DNA from 2 places in the Salinivibrio sp. PR919 genome. Region 1 is predicted to be linked to the other one. Evidence: predicted binding sites of a transcription regulator. Region 1 holds the regulator's gene; the other holds the start of a gene.
The links. Region 1 encodes CRP, which controls carbon source genes, mostly activating them, when cyclic AMP is high. Its sites were predicted from a motif close to TGTGANNNNNNTCACA; they were not measured.

Region 1 (11,641 bases):
TGGCCCCACGGCCAACGACTTCCCACGCCTTGAGCAATTTTTTAAAGAATATGGCGAACAAGGCACCGGCAAGTATCGTCGTTATCTACACACCTTTGATGAAGCCGTGCCTTATAATCAAATGCCGGGCACCTTCACTCCCTGGCAAGATCTGCCTGAAAATACCGACGTATTATTTTATGAAGGCTTGCATGGCGGAGTGGTGGATGGTGACGTCAATGTCGCCCAACATGTTGATTTACTGATCGGCATGGTGCCTATCGTTAACTTGGAGTGGATTCAAAAGTTTGTCCGCGATACGCGCGACCGCGGCCATTCCCGCGAGGCCGTTACGGACTCCATTGTGCGTTCCATGGACGATTACTTGCACTATATTACGCCGCAGTTTTCTCGCACGCATATTAACTTCCAACGCGTCCCAACCGTAGATACATCTAACCCGCTGAATGCAAAAGGGATCCCGTCACTCGACGAAAGTTTTGTCGTGATCCGCTTTCGTGGCATGAAGAACGTCGATTTTCCTTATTTACTGCAAATGATCAGTGGCGCCTTTATGTCTCGGCACAACACGCTGGTCGTGCCCGGCGGTAAAATGGGATTTGCGATGGAGCTGATTATTCGCCCCTTGATCCAACAGTTGATTGAGAAAGGCAAGATAGGTTAAGCGCCGTAGCGCACTTAACGTGTATTACTTCTCAGGTCGTGATCTTAGCCACATTTTTGCCGAATTTTTAGGCGGTTGGCTTAGATCAAAATCAAGAAATCCAGATAGAAAAAAGATACACTCTTGTTAACATACAGTGAGCTTGTAGCCTGCGCCAAGACCTCGTATTCTGTGCATTGGACTGATGGGTTTCCATTCAGACAAAGACAGGACGTCGTTGCCGGGCAACACATGCAGAGGAAATAAGTTATATGGTTCCAGGAAAACCTCAAACAGACCCTACACTCGAGTGGTTCCTTTCACATTGTCATATTCACAAGTACCCGTCCAAAAGTACTCTGATCCATGCAGGGGAAAAGGCGGAGACCTTGTACTACATCGTGAAAGGTTCTGTGGCCGTACTAATCAAAGATGAAGAAGGCAAGGAGATGATCCTGTCTTACCTTAACCAAGGTGACTTCATCGGCGAACTTGGTCTGTTCGAAGAGGACCAAGAGCGCACCGCATGGGTACGTGCGAAATCACCTTGCGAAGTGGCAGAAATTTCATTCAAGAAATTCCGCCAGCTGATCCAAGTTAACCCAGACATTTTGATGCGTCTCTCCTCTCAGATGGCGCGTCGCCTGCAAGTGACCAGCCAGAAAGTGGGAGACCTTGCCTTCCTGGACGTGACCGGCCGCATTGCACAAACCCTACTGAACTTGGCGAAGCAACCTGACGCCATGACTCACCCTGACGGCATGCAAATCAAGATCACGCGTCAGGAAATCGGTCAAATTGTTGGCTGTTCGCGTGAGACGGTTGGGCGTATCCTTAAAATGCTGGAAGAGCAGAATCTTATCTCAGCTCACGGTAAAACCATTGTGGTTTACGGCACACGCTAATCCTCGCGTGTTGCGATAAAACCGGCGCTTTTGCGTCGGTTTTTTATTTTTATTGACTGGAAACTCATTACCTAAGTTCTACACTTCAAAAACGACCCATCTAACAACTGATTAACAGGATGTCGTTTATGAGAAGCTTACGTCACACCCTTGCTGCATTGCTACTCGCGGCGGTTTCTTCAACTGCTGCGGCGAATATCACCATTGTCCACCCAGAACCACGGGCTGGCTCTGCCCTCGATTTATACGCTATCGACTTGATTGAGTTTTTAGCGGAAAAATCGGGTGAGTCTGTCACGTTACAGGCCTTTCAAGGCCAAATTGGCTCTCAGTCTCGTAAAGTAGAAATGCTGAAACAAGGACGACTGACGGTAGATTGGCTCGGGGCCGACCGTACCCTTGAGTCAGAGTTACTTCCCATCCGTTATCCAGTTTTTCGGGGTCTCTTAGGCCATCGCTTGTTCATTACTAATCAAGCCACCGAACCCAAGCTTGCACAAATCAGTGACCAAGCAGGGCTCAATAATCTGACCATGATCCAAGGGCAAGGCTGGGCCGATGTGAAGGTCTTGCAGTCAGCGGGATTTCGGGTTCGAGAAATTTCAAGCTTTGAGAATATCTTTAAAGCCGTCGATACCGGACGGGCAGACCTCTTCCCGCGTGCGCTTATCGAACCTTTTAGCGAACTGGCAGAGCGACCTCAATATGCAAATCTGTTGGTCGATCCGCACTTAATGCTGATCTATCGCTTCCCGATGTTCTTGTTTGTATCGCCCCAAAACCCAGAGGTGGCGACCATGCTCAATGATGCCTTTGCGGCCGCCTATCAAGACGGATCCTTCATCGAATTTTTTGAGAATGCGCCTCTGGTAAAAGAGACCTTTGAGAAAGCCAATATTGGTGAGCGCACCTTTATTCGCGTCGACAACCCACATCTGAGTAATGAAACTCAGGCGATTGACGATAAATTCTGGCTCGATATTGAAAGTCGCTAAACACAGCCACCCAAAAAAGGAGAGCATCGCTCTCCTTTTCTTCTCTCGCCACTATTGATGCGTACTTTCAAAGATTTTATCAGCCGAGGCGGCGACAAAACCTTGATAAAGTTCACCGTCCGGAAGCGGATACCGTTTCGCAAACTCGTAGAACCCCCCCGGAATATCATGGCGTGCATCGCTAAATTGCACCGGCACGCGATCAGCCATCGTCGAGGATTGCTCCAAAAAGACTGATGCATCCCCTTTGACCTCCCCGCCAGATTCGTTAATGGTAAAACCATTTTGGCGCAAGGTATCGTTAACCGCTTGACAGCTATCATGGTTGTTCAGCTGATTCACGCTGACGGTAAAGTGGTTCGCCCCATAGCCATGCGCTGCCACCCAAGCTGCATATTCACTTTCATCCGCTAACGTCTTGTAGGTTTGCCAATCCAACTCCCACAAACGTCCTTGATGAAGAAAATCGCTCCCTTTCAGCGCATCATCGTCTACATTCGCCACTAAGTCGCGCACGATGGATTGCAATGTTGTCGAGCATTGGCCCACCATCAATTCACTAATAAACACTTTCGGCATCAAAGGGTCGGGATGCTCGTAGTGACGTGCGTTGAGCTTCTTCGCTTCAAAGGTGTACTCACCTTTCGGTTCATAGCCCAACGCAATAAAAGGACGGGCAAGCTTGTCCAGCCCTACATTAGGCAGTGCAAAGGTGCGCAGTGCAATGTGATCATTGATCAGGGGTTGGCCTTCTTCGAGCAACCCATGCACTTTCTGCGCAGAAGGGCAAAGACGCTGGGTGTAGTCTTGCCACAGTCTGTCAAATAACGCTTGGCAACTATCCATGTTGTTCTCCTTAATCAAGAGGCGTGATCCCCGGCGCAAAGCTCTCGGGCAAGGTGACCTGCTCGCCTTCCATCGATGCCATAGGGTAGGCACAATAATCGGCGGCATAATAAGCACTTGGACGCAGGTTACCCGACGCGCCCGGACCACCAAATGGTGCATCCCCACTGGCACCGGTCAATTGACGGTTACGGTTTACAATACCGGCGCGAATATGGTCAAGGAAGTATTGCCATTCACCATCGTCGTCACTGATAAGGCCTGCCGATAAGCCGTAGCGGGTATCATTCGCTTTCGTCAATGCATCGGCCATATCGGTGTAACGCTGCACCTGCAATAAAGGACCGAAGTATTCTTCATCGGGTAACTCGGCGATCCCGCTAACATCAATGATCCCCGGCGAGATCACGGCATCATGGCGATGTTCACAAGCGACGACTGGCTTGCCACCGAGATCGATCAGTTTTTGCTGAGTGGCTAAGATCCCTTCGGCTGCCGCCACAGAGATCTGTGCGCCCATAAAGGGCGCCGGATCATCGAATTGGCCGCCCACACGGATCGTTTTAGTCCACGCTGCCAAGCGCGCCAAGATCTTGTCACCCACCTCCCCTTTAGGAAGAAGCAAACGACGTGCACACGTACAACGCTGACCGGCACTGAGGTAAGCCGATTGAATAATGGTATAAACCGTGGCATCCACACCACTATGTTTATCACTGATAACCAGTGGGTTATTGCCCCCCATTTCCAATGCCAGCATTTTGTCCGGTTGGCCGGCAAACTGGCGATGGAGGATGTGTCCGGTGTTGGCACTCCCGGTAAATAGAAGGCCATCAATACCTCGCGCTTGTGCTAGCGCTTCGCCGGTATCACGACCCCCTTGCACCAAGTTAATCAGCCCAGCAGGTAGACCGGCTTCTAACCAGTAGCCAAGGGTTTGTTCAGCCACTTTAGGCGTCAGTTCGGATGGCTTGAAAACCACACTGTTTCCGGCCAATAGTGCCGGGACAATATGGCCATTAGGCAAGTGACCGGGGAAATTATACGGCCCAAACACTGCCATCACACCAAGGGGACGATGCCGCAGTACAGCTTGCGTACCATTGACGTCTTTTTCCCGCGATCCTGTACGTTCATGGTAAGCGCGCAGCGAAATGGCAATTTTACCCACCATGGCGCCCACTTCGGTTTTGGTTTCCCAAAATGGCTTACCGGTTTCTTCAGCGATGGTACGCGCCAGATCGTCGGTATTGGCTTTCACAATTTCAGCGAAGCGTTCTACCAAGGCTTGGCGCTCGGCAAAATCGGTATTCCGCCAAGTAAGAAAGGCTTGTCGTGCCGCGCTTACCGCTTGTTCAACCTGCGGTTTCGTGGCTTCATTGCCTTGCCAAATACAACGGCTATCAAAAGGGTTTAGCGAAGTCATGACGTCGCCTTCACCCGGCGTCCATTCACCATTGATCAAATGGCCTGCGGTTTGATGTGTCATCCTTACTCCTCCATCGCGATCAAACGGAGTCGATCGCCGTCTTTAACTTGCAGCGCTTCGGCAACCTCTGGCGCAATCACAACGTGATTGGTTTCCGGATCAAGTGCCGCTTTCGCCGCAGTCGCGCGGAAGCCCGCAAAATCGGTATTCGAAATTAAGTAGTGCTGAGCACTGCTATGCTCACGCACGCTAGCCGTCGCATTAAATGAATGGCGGACCGATTCGATATTGTGGCGCAAACACTCGACCGTTGGACCGGCATCAAAGATGTCCACATATCCTCGGCATGAAAAGCCTTCTTTCTCCAACAGACGCAGTGCTGGCCGTGTTTTCGGGTGCACTTGTCCAATCACAGCACGCGCTTCTTCACTCAACAGACTGACGTAAATCGGCAACTTAGGCATTAAGTCGGCAATAAACCCTTTCGCACCGATACCGGTTAGGTAATCGGCCAAAGTAAAGTCAATCGAAAAGAAGTTGTCCTTAAGCCACTGCCAGAACGGCGAATTGCCATCATCATCAGACACGCCACGCATTTCGGCAAAAATCACATCCGCAAAGCGCTCAGGAAACTCAGCGAGCATCAAGAAGCGACACTTGGAAAGCAGTTTACCGTTGAGGCCACCTCGAAACTCAGGACGCAAAAACAGGGTGCAAATTTCCGTCGCTCCGGTGTAGTTGTTACCAAACGTCAGCACTTCAACAATGTTATGGACATTGAGCTTGCGCGATGAGTGCACCACTTTAGTTAAGTGATAACTATAAAAGGGGCTATCGAGGCCGATTGCCGCCTCGATCCCCGTGGTGCCCGCAACCTCACCTGTTTCGGTATCTTCGGCCACCATCAGGTAGCCTTCCATGCCAGGGCTAGTGACGTGCTTGGCAAAGCTTTCTAGCGAATTGTTGATACGTCCTTGTAGCAAATCGGCATCAACCGGCAATGAGGTAAATCCATGACCGGACTCTTCCGCACACAACATCAGTGCATCAAAATCTGACGCACGGATAGGCCGAATAACTAACATCTCAAATCCCTCCGAGTGTAAAGGCCGCCTTATGCAGCAACGACCTTCGCAATAGCACGATCAAGGCGCGCCATACCTTCTTCAATATCCGCTTTGGTAATCACCAATGATGGGGTGAAACGCACCACATTCGGGCCCGCGACCAGCACCAGCAAGCCTTCCTCACCGGCCGCCACTAAGATGTCTCGCGCACGCCCTTCCCACTCCTTGTTGAGTGCCGCGCCAAGCAACAAACCTTTACCGCGCACTTCACTGAAGATGCCGTATTTATCGTTGATCGCTTCTAGACCATCGCGGAACCACTGTTCGCGCTCAATAACACCGTCAAGAACCTCGGGTTTGGTCACTTCGTCCACCACCGCTTCTGCGACCGCACATGCCAAGGGGTTACCGCCATAGGTTGAGCCATGCGTCCCCGGTTTCATGTGTGCCGCTAGGGCTTCGGTGGTCAACATGGCACCAATCGGGATCCCCCCACCCAGTGACTTAGCGGTGGCTAAGATATCGGGAGCGACGCCCGATTGTTGATACGCATAGAAGGTGCCCGTACGGCCATTACCGGTTTGCACTTCATCGAAGATCAGCAAGGCATTGTGTTTGTCACACAGCTCACGTACACCTTCCAAGAAACCCGGCTCTGGAGGAATAATGCCGCCTTCACCTTGCAGTGGCTCCATCATCACCGCACAAGTGCGATCGGAGATATGATCAGCCAGCGCTGCTAAGTCATTGTATGGCAGGTGGGTAATATCACCCGGCTTAGGACCAAAACCGTCAGAATAAGCAGGTTGACCGCCCACGGTGACCGTGAAGAAGGTGCGACCATGGAAACCTTTGCTAAACGCAATGATTTCGCTTTTGTGCTCGCCGTGTTCTTCTTTTGCCCAGCGGCGCGCCAACTTTAGCGCTGCTTCGTTCGCTTCGGCGCCAGAGTTTGCGTAGAAAACACGATCCGCAAATGACAACTCAGTGAGGCGCTTTGCAAGACGCAATGCAGGTGCATTCGTCATGACGTTGCTTAAGTGCCAAAGCTTTTGAGCTTGCTCAGTCAACGCATCCACCATGACGGGATGACAATGGCCCAAACAGCTCACCGCAATCCCACCCGCAAAGTCGACGTACTCTTGCCCTTCTTGGTCCCAAATGCGGGAGCCTTTGCCGTGATCTGGGATCATGGGCATCGGGTTGTAGCAAGGTACCATCACTTCATCAAAGAGTTTACGTTCTACTTTTTTGTCCATCGTCATCACTCAATCCTTCTGTGTTTTTTCCATGACGCATAGTATTTACATTCTTTTAACCGCGGCAATAGCAGATTATTTTTTCTTTTCAGCAGAATAACAAATACCATGCAAATTAGAGATATAGTTATGCACAAAGTGTGAGGCGAAAGAAGCGCCTAATCAGCAAGGCTGAGATGCCTGTAAGGCATGAGTGGTGCGGGATGACGGTGATGGCTGCATAAGGTTGCAGCCACTGATAATCACGTCAGAAAAAACGAAATGTGAAAATAGTGATAAAGATCGCTATTTTTTGTAACTATTGCTGTAAGAAATTCGCCAGTAAGTCATGGCCGTGTTCAGTCAAAATGCTCTCCGGATGGAATTGTACCCCCTCAATTGGCAGGGTTCGGTGCTTCAATCCCATAATGATTTGGCGACCATCGGGCTCAGTGGTGGTCGCTGTCACGGTCAAACAATCAGGCAGGGTTTGCGGGTCAACCACCAACGAGTGATACCGTGTGACGATAAACGGACTGGGTAAGCGGTTAAATACCCCTTGATGATCATGTTCGACCAACGACGTCTTACCGTGCATCACCGCATTGGCGCGGATCACCGACGCACCAAAGACCTGTGCAATGGACTGATGGCCAAGACACACGCCTAAAATCGGTATCTGTCCGGCAAAATGGCGAATGACCTCGAGAGAAATCCCCGCCTCATTCGGCGTACAAGGACCAGGAGAGATCACTAAATGGGAGGGCTCCATCGCCTCAATGTCTGCGATAGCCAACTCGTCATTGCGTTTAACACACACGTCCACGCCCAATTGGCAAAAGTACTGATAGAGGTTGTAGGTAAAGGAGTCGTAATTATCGATGATAAGAAGCACTGTGCTGCGCCATCCGATTGAAAACCGGAATGATGCTAACACAGTGCCTGACAAGCGTCATCCGCGGGCGGTGTTGCCACTGCCCGCAGTGATTAAATTAACGTAGTTGGCAACGGAAGCCGGTGTAACGGACCGACATGGGCTGACTCGCCGGCGCACTGCCACAATAGACGGGGATCAAACCCAGCGCTTTCACAGTGACCTCGATACGATCATCTTTATCAAGTTTCAGCCCTTTTACCAATGGGCTTTGCGTATCAAAGGTGCGTTGTGAGCGCCATTTCATCCAAGCGTGATCAGGACTTTTTTGTCCATTCAGCATCGGAATAATCGGCAAAATACTGCGGTTATTAATGGTAACCGATACAGGCACAACCGGATCCGGATACGCCAAAGACACAATCACAGGGTCATGATCTGACGAAGAGAACGGATTGGTCGATTTCACCAAATCCCCAGTGTAACGACGACCGTATTCAAACAAGGTGCTTTCGACCGAGTTGATGTGCCAGTCTTCCACACCGACGACTTTTTCCGCCAAGCTAGCGCTGGCGATGGCGTGGTCGAGACTCCCCAATTCACCCGAGTACGAGTAGGAATAGGCTTTATCACCCAATCGCGCCGTGGCGAGATTGATATAGCCCAGGCCTTTCTCTACCGCTTGTGCGGTCGGATGCATAGGTACACCGCGAATTTCCGTGCCTGCGGCTGTCATGATATCGCGCTGATTCGGCTGACGTTGGTAGTCGGTTAATACACGGACCGGATCTTCTTTCGCGTACGCATTGAGATCGCCAAGGATCAATACGTCTCCATCCAGCTGCTGCAGACGATCGCGTAATGTCACTGCCGCGGAGACACGGAAAGCATTACAATGTCCTTGTAAATCTGCGGTATCCGTCTCGAATTCACCCGCGATCCAATCTTCATAACAGCCTGATCCTTTCGACTTAAAGTGGTTAACCACAATATGTAACGGCTCGCCATTAATGCTAAACGCTTGCAGCAGGCTGTCGCGTTGATACTTATTAAGCTCGCGCGTTTCGCCCTCAGGGTTTTCACCACTTATATGCTGCTCGGGCATAGCAACCGCTTGTGCGTCACCGGCTAACGAGACTTTTGCAGGGCGGTAAATCATGCCGACCATGATCGCATCAGAGCCAAAAAACGCGCCCTGATTTTTCACCGCATCGCTAGGTTCAACAAACTGATAATGGTCTGCAGGATCCGCAAACTCTGCGTTGAGGTGGGTCACCAAATCGGCAATGGCGCTTCCAGCTTCAAACCCATTATTTTCAAGTTCCATCAAGCCAACGATATCAGCATCCATCGCGCGGAGGGCATTGACAATCTTGGTACGTTGGAGCTCAAACTCAGCGGCGGTTTTAGCGCCTCGGTTGCAACCACGCTTGGCGTCCGCATGGTCGCGATCTTTACAGGTGACATTTAAAGGGCCACCAATGGCGCTGGCACTGGTGAAATAGTTGAGTACGTTAAAGCTGGCGACTTTAATGTCGGTATTCGGTACCGTCGCGGGTGCATCTTGACGATCGTGAAGGTGTACAATGTCACCGGCGGTAATGGTGTTGGTCGCCACTAAACGGTACTGATCGTAGCTAAAGCCCATCACGCCAGACAAATGCTCAATACGATCGCCAATACGTAGATAGCCTTGCTCAGCGTCGAGTCCAGGGAAATAGGGAATTTGTCCATCTTTGGCTTTTTGATCACTTTCGATATAAAGCTGATTCGCCGCATTGTTCGCCGCAAGCGCTTTCGCTTCGTCGGTTAACGCTGGATAAAGTTGCGTGGGTTTAAATAAAGGAGTGCGGTGCGTTAACACCATATTGTTGCGAAACGCGTCGTAGTCAAAGCCAAAATTACGGGTGATCACCAGCTCACTGTCCGCGTCCATGGTCACATACATGCCTTCGTAACGCTCAAGTGCATCCTTTAACGACTCACCGTGATCCACACGAATGGCAGTCGGGGCCAACGGGCCATAATACGGGCCCTTAGCCACTTGATTATCGGTCACACCCAATTGCGTATGACCATAATACTCTTTGACCTTACCACTGGCACATAAGGTGTCACCGGGCTGCAAATTGAGAGCATCAGCGTCCCGCAAGTACACAAACAAGCCATCGGACGTGGCGCGATTGCCATCCCCTTGAGGATCTTGAATCCAAACCCCTTTATAAAGGCCTTGGGTCACCGCAGTGACCACACCTTGTACCGCATAGGTTTTATCGGAGCTGTATTTGCCCGCCGGGACCAATGGGCTGCGCTCACCGTCACCTTGGATCGCATAAATGGGCGTGGTGGGCGTCATACCGCACTGGTAGGTTTGCTCGAGGGGGGCTTTGGCGGCCGCGGGCATGGCGAGTCCCGCCATCATCAATGCTAGCGGCGACCACATCAGTGGCTTTTTCATACCTGTTCCTTCACGTAGTTTGAGTGATTACTCGAATTTCGCGCGCATTATTAACGATGGATACACAGAATGGCGTGATTTGGCTCGCATCAGAAACAGTTACTATTGATGGACTTATAAGAAGTGAGAGTTGGGTTCCGGTCTGATCAAAAAAGCAGCGGAATCGGCCGCTGCTTTTTTATACCGTCATATTCGTGTGCTACACGCGTGGAACAAAACCCACGGCGTCATACACTTTACGCAAGGTTTGCTGTGCGCGTGCCGATGCATGCTCAGCACCTTTTTGCATCACACTGTCGAGCAGTGCACGGTCAGCGCGGTACTCATGATAACGCGCTTGGAGAGGCTCGAGCATCGCCACCACCGCTTCAGCCGTATCTTTTTTCAGATGGCCATACATTTTGCCTTCGTAGGCTTTTTCTAGTGCGGCAATTGACTCACCGGTCGCCCCGGACAGCAAACCAAGCAAGTTAGAGACACCCGGCTTTTGCTCGATATCAAAATGGACACGCGGAGGTTCTTCCGAGTCGGTAACCGCACGTTTGATTTTCTTGGCAATGGCTTTGGGATCTTCGAGCAAACCAATCACGTTATTACGGTTATCATCCGACTTCGACATTTTCTTGGTCGGATCTTGCAAGCTCATCACCCGAGCATTCACATCAGGAATGTAAGGCTCAGGCATGGTAAAGACATCGCCGTAACGGTTGTTAAAGCGCGTGGCAATGTCACGGGCAAGTTCTAGGTGCTGCTTCTGATCATTACCTACAGGCACTTGATTGGTTTGATACAGCAAAATATCTGCCGCCATCAGCACTGGATATCCAAATAGACCGGCGTTGATATTCTCAGCATGACGCTGCGATTTATCTTTAAACTGAGTCATGCGGTTCAGCTCACCCATTTGGGTGTAACAGTTCAATACCCAGCCCAATTGCGCATGCTCTGGCACGTGCGATTGTACAAACAAGTTACTTTTCTCGGGGCTCACGCCCACCGCCAAGCACAACGCCAGCGCATCCAAGGTTGCTTCGCGTAACGCATCCGCATCTTGATGAACGGTAATCGCATGCAAATCCACCACACAGTATTGGCAGTCATAATCATCTTGCATCTGTTCCCACTGACGCAGCGCGCCTAGATAGTTACCGATACTTAGTTCACCCGAGGGCTGCACACCACTCAG
Region 2 (4,115 bases), on a different contig from region 1:
GGTACAGCCGTGGAAGCCGTTCGTAAATGAAACGATGTTCGGACGACCTGTCACTTTTCGTGCCAGCTTCATCGCCGCTTCAACAGCGTTTGTACCGGTTGGACCGGTGAACTGGAGTTTGTAGTCCAAGTTACGTGGTGCCAAGATGTGCTCTTTAAATACCTCGAGAAAGCGTGCTTTTGCACCGGTGTGCATATCCAAGCCGTGGGTAATGCCATCTTTCTCGATGTACTCAATCAGCGCTTTTTTTAGCGTCGGGTTGTTGTGTCCATAGTTAAGCGAACCGGCGCCAGCAAGAAAATCGAGGTAGCGCTTGCCGTCAACGCCCGTGATCCAACAGCCCTTCGCGCTTTCAAACACGACGGGGAAGTTGTTAGCGTAACATTGAACATTTGACTCCTGCGATTTAAAGATATCCATAACTCATCCTGTTATTTTTTGAGTGGAATTCGGAAAAGGTATTCGGTGTCATGTTCACCGTTAAAGTGCTCTTGTTCATCAAGGAACACTGAGCGCTGACCACCTGTACCGTAGAGGCGGTCTACCTTTTTGAACAGCGCCCAAGAACCAGCGTTGTCTTCAGTGATTGTGGTTTCAATGAATCGGATGTCTTGTGACACTTTGCGCGCTAGTAACGCTTCGACCATTGATAGGGCAAGCCCTTCTCCACGTGCTTTGGGCGATACGGCTACCTGCCACACAAAAAATGTGTCTGGTTGCTCTGGACGAATGTAGCCAGAGACGAAGCCGTGAATGTCGCCGTCACGCTCTGCCACAACACAGGTCTCTTTGAAGTGCGTTGCCTGTAAGAAGTTGCAGTAGGCGGAGTTCACATCCAACGGAGGGCACTGAGTGATTAATCGATAGATGTCGCCACCATCACGAATTGATGGCTTACGAAACACAAACCGCGTGCTCGGTTTTATCTGTTTACGGTCAAGGACTTCGTTTTCAAGAACTGCCGTATCTGTCGTTTTTGATCGCCACATAATTGTTTTGTGCTCTAACGAATTCGTTATACATAATAGGCGATGGATTTTGTTTATCAACCCCGGGTTGCGCTAATCGGTTTGTCACTACAGTTTAAATATATGATATTTATGAGATTTTTTAATGTTAAATTTTTTATTAATCACAATGCTTTGATGCGTAACATTTACTGGCCTAAATGTATTGACGATTCTCAATCTGGTGTGACTCATGCCACAAAGATGGGAGGAGCGGCTTGGACTTCGTCTCAGTTGGAGTTGAGTGAGGTGAAAGGGTTGGCTATTAAAAATAGACACAAAATAGATTTTAATAGACAAAAAGCCTAGTCACCTTTGCTGCTTGTGAATCTAATAGGGTGACTAGGCGGATTGAGGCGACTGGCTAAGGAATTCGCGATATTGTCTGTCTTCTTTGACGACGTGGTGTACCCACCAGTAACGCAAAAACTTGAAAAAGACTGAAGGGTACAGTTCAGGATCCGCCTGGCATTGCAGTAACACATAATGTGCTTGCCGTGATAAACGTTCATGGATGGCTGCATGTTGTTTGTATTTGGGGTAGGCGAGATCGTGAAGAATGTCTTCTTCTAGCTGGAAGTGGGACACAATGTAGTCTCGAAACCGCTGGGCGAGATCATCAAAATCTCCTTTTTCACCATCGGCATGATGGTACGCGATAGCCTCATAGGTGTCATTGATGATAGCCAGTAATTGCTTGTTGCTGGCATCGAGTTCTGAGTGCCCCACAGAGTATTTGTCCTGCCAACGAATAAACTTTCTGTCTTTGCTCTTTGCTGTCGCTTGTTCAGGCGTAACAGGGGGTGCTGTTGTATCAATTGTCGGGCTTGTGTCCGAAATGTTTTCGATTTTCTCCTGCTCTTCTTCAGTGAAGACAATGGCCCCATTGTGCTCAAAATCGGTCGATTTAGCTGGATCGGCCTGATACATCTCAAAGTAGTATTTTGGTGGCTTTTTGGATTTGGTATCTTTGGCTAGCTGTTGAACGCGATTTTCGAGGTCTTGTTTTCTAACTGGCTTGACCATGAATGCGTCAACATCATAGCGGATGCATTCGCTTATCACTGATTGGGAGGCATTTGCGGTGAGAATGATGATCGGGACATCGTGCTGTAGGTGGTAGCGACCACTACGGATAAGCCTAAGCATCTCCAAGCCATCGATAGGCTCCATCTGTAGGTCAGTGATAATTAAGCTAGGTTGTTCGTGAAAGGCCCTTGATATAGCTTCAGCACCATCGGCCGCCGTGATAACGGATTTGATCCCTAGCGCTTGTGCCATCAAACTTATGGTATCTCGAATCATCTCATGATCATCTACCACTAAACACCGAGATAGCATACTCCCTCCTGCCAAAGCGCTAACTGTTTTAAAAGCATAGTAAATGGCGAGTTTTGCTGCTGAGTGATTTGTAGAATTTTTTATACGTTTTTGCGGGGAGTGAGAGATTACGCATACAAAAAAAGGCGCCTAAAAGGCGCCTTTTCTTCTTAAATCTGGTTTAGCTTACAGGCGAGTTACGTTCGCTGCCTGTGGGCCTTTTTGACCTTGCTCGATATCGAACTCAACCTGTTGGCCTTCTGCTAGAGTGCGGAAGCCTTCACCAACGATGGCGCGGAAGTGAACGAATACGTCTGGACCGTTCTCTTGCTGGATAAAACCGAAACCTTTTTCTTCGTTAAACCACTTAACGGTACCATTAGCTTTAGACATGATGTCTCCTGAATATATTAACTAGGTGTAGCAGTGACGCGAGTGCCATTAATCGTTCTATGGGCAAATGTAGCGAATATCTTCAGGACAACTAACTTTCCAGCCAAACGGTAGGGTGTTTCGATGTTTCTATATTCAATTGCTGCATAAATTTCCGATTAGCGAAGCCGCTTAACAGCTCCAAGAGGACTACGCGTAATTTGCGCGTCAGTTTACTGTTGGCTGTGACGATAGTCGCCTTTCAGCTTTCAGTAACGTCAACCAACACGGTTGAACATTAGCGAGAATACACGCAAAAGAATGTGAGGTAAATCTCTTTTCGCACTTTATATCCGGTTTATTTTGAGTGAATGATTGAAAGTGAGATCAAGCGCCGAGATTTTTGTCAGAATTAAGCAAATCAATGGCGAAAATCGCGTCCTGTATTGGGACGGATGTCAAAGATGCTATCGGGCGCTGTCTTTTTTCATCGACATTGACGTACTCTTAATGCTTTCTACGAGTAGCAGCGTGTTGCTGTTTGTCGATCCTCTACTGATAGGAACTCCAATGAACGAAATGGTCTCTCTTACTAGCGCGTTTAGCGTTTGGATTGTACTCGCAATCCTAGTGATTGTTTTCTTGCGTGGCTCGGTAAAGTTTGTTCCGCAAAACACCGCCTATGTGATTGAGCGTTTTGGTAAATATTACAAAACGATGGAAGCGGGTTTGAACTTTATTGTGCCTTTTATCGACCGTCTAGCCTATGAACGTACGCTAAAAGAGCAAGCGTTCGATGTGCCGAGTCAGTCGGCCATTACCCGAGACAACATCTCTCTAGTCGTAGATGGCGTGCTTTATATCAAAGTGCTGGATCCTTACAAAGCTTGCTACGGTGTCGATGACTATATCTACTCCGTGACCCAACTGGCGCAAACCACAATGCGTAGTGAAGTGGGTAAGATGGAACTAGATAAGACCTTCGAAGAGCGTGAAAGCCTTAATACGGCAATCGTCTCGGCGATTAACGAAGCCGCTCAGCCTTGGGGCGTACAAGTCCTTCGCTATGAAATTAAAGATATTGATCCGCCGCGTTCCGTATTGGATGCGATGGAGCGTCAAATGAAAGCCGAACGTGAAAAACGTGCGGTGATCCTTGAGTCAGAAGGGGCACGTCAGTCGGATATCAACGTTGCAGAAGGGCAAAAACAAGCACGGGTACTTGCTGCAGAAGCGGAAAAGTCTGAGCAGATCTTGAAAGCGGAAGGGGAAGCGAAAGCGATTATCGCGGTCGCGGAAGCACAAGCTGAAGCGCTTGAAATTGTCGGTTCACGAGCGATCACGGAAGAGGGCCAGAAAGCCATCCAATTAGACTTGGCAGAAAAAGCCATCAGTGCCAAAGAAGCGATCGCGAAA

Region 2: a site for CRP is predicted at 1,193-1,208, ahead of ectA (diaminobutyrate acetyltransferase). Genes of this name have one in related genera too.

What each region holds. Positions count from the first base shown of each region.
Region 1 is NZ_MUFL01000021.1:14,904-26,544, forward strand. It holds gene BZG83_RS05960 (phosphoribulokinase) at 1-664, shown strand, start outside; gene crp (cAMP-activated global transcriptional regulator CRP) at 916-1,548, shown strand; gene BZG83_RS05970 (hypothetical protein) at 1,677-2,543, shown strand; gene BZG83_RS05975 (DUF1338 domain-containing protein) at 2,595-3,389, opposite strand; gene astD (succinylglutamate-semialdehyde dehydrogenase) at 3,400-4,878, opposite strand; gene astA (arginine N-succinyltransferase) at 4,881-5,903, opposite strand; gene BZG83_RS05990 (aspartate aminotransferase family protein) at 5,933-7,150, opposite strand; gene BZG83_RS05995 (anthranilate synthase component II) at 7,443-8,018, opposite strand; gene BZG83_RS06000 (ExeM/NucH family extracellular endonuclease) at 8,116-10,455, opposite strand; gene trpS (tryptophan--tRNA ligase) at 10,655-11,641, opposite strand, start outside.
Region 2 is NZ_MUFL01000118.1:2,490-6,604, forward strand. It holds gene ectB (diaminobutyrate--2-oxoglutarate transaminase) at 1-420, opposite strand, end outside; gene ectA (diaminobutyrate acetyltransferase) at 432-989, opposite strand; gene BZG83_RS15415 (bacteriohemerythrin) at 1,350-2,348, opposite strand; gene cspE (transcription antiterminator/RNA stability regulator CspE) at 2,514-2,720, opposite strand; gene BZG83_RS15425 (slipin family protein) at 3,270-4,115, shown strand, end outside.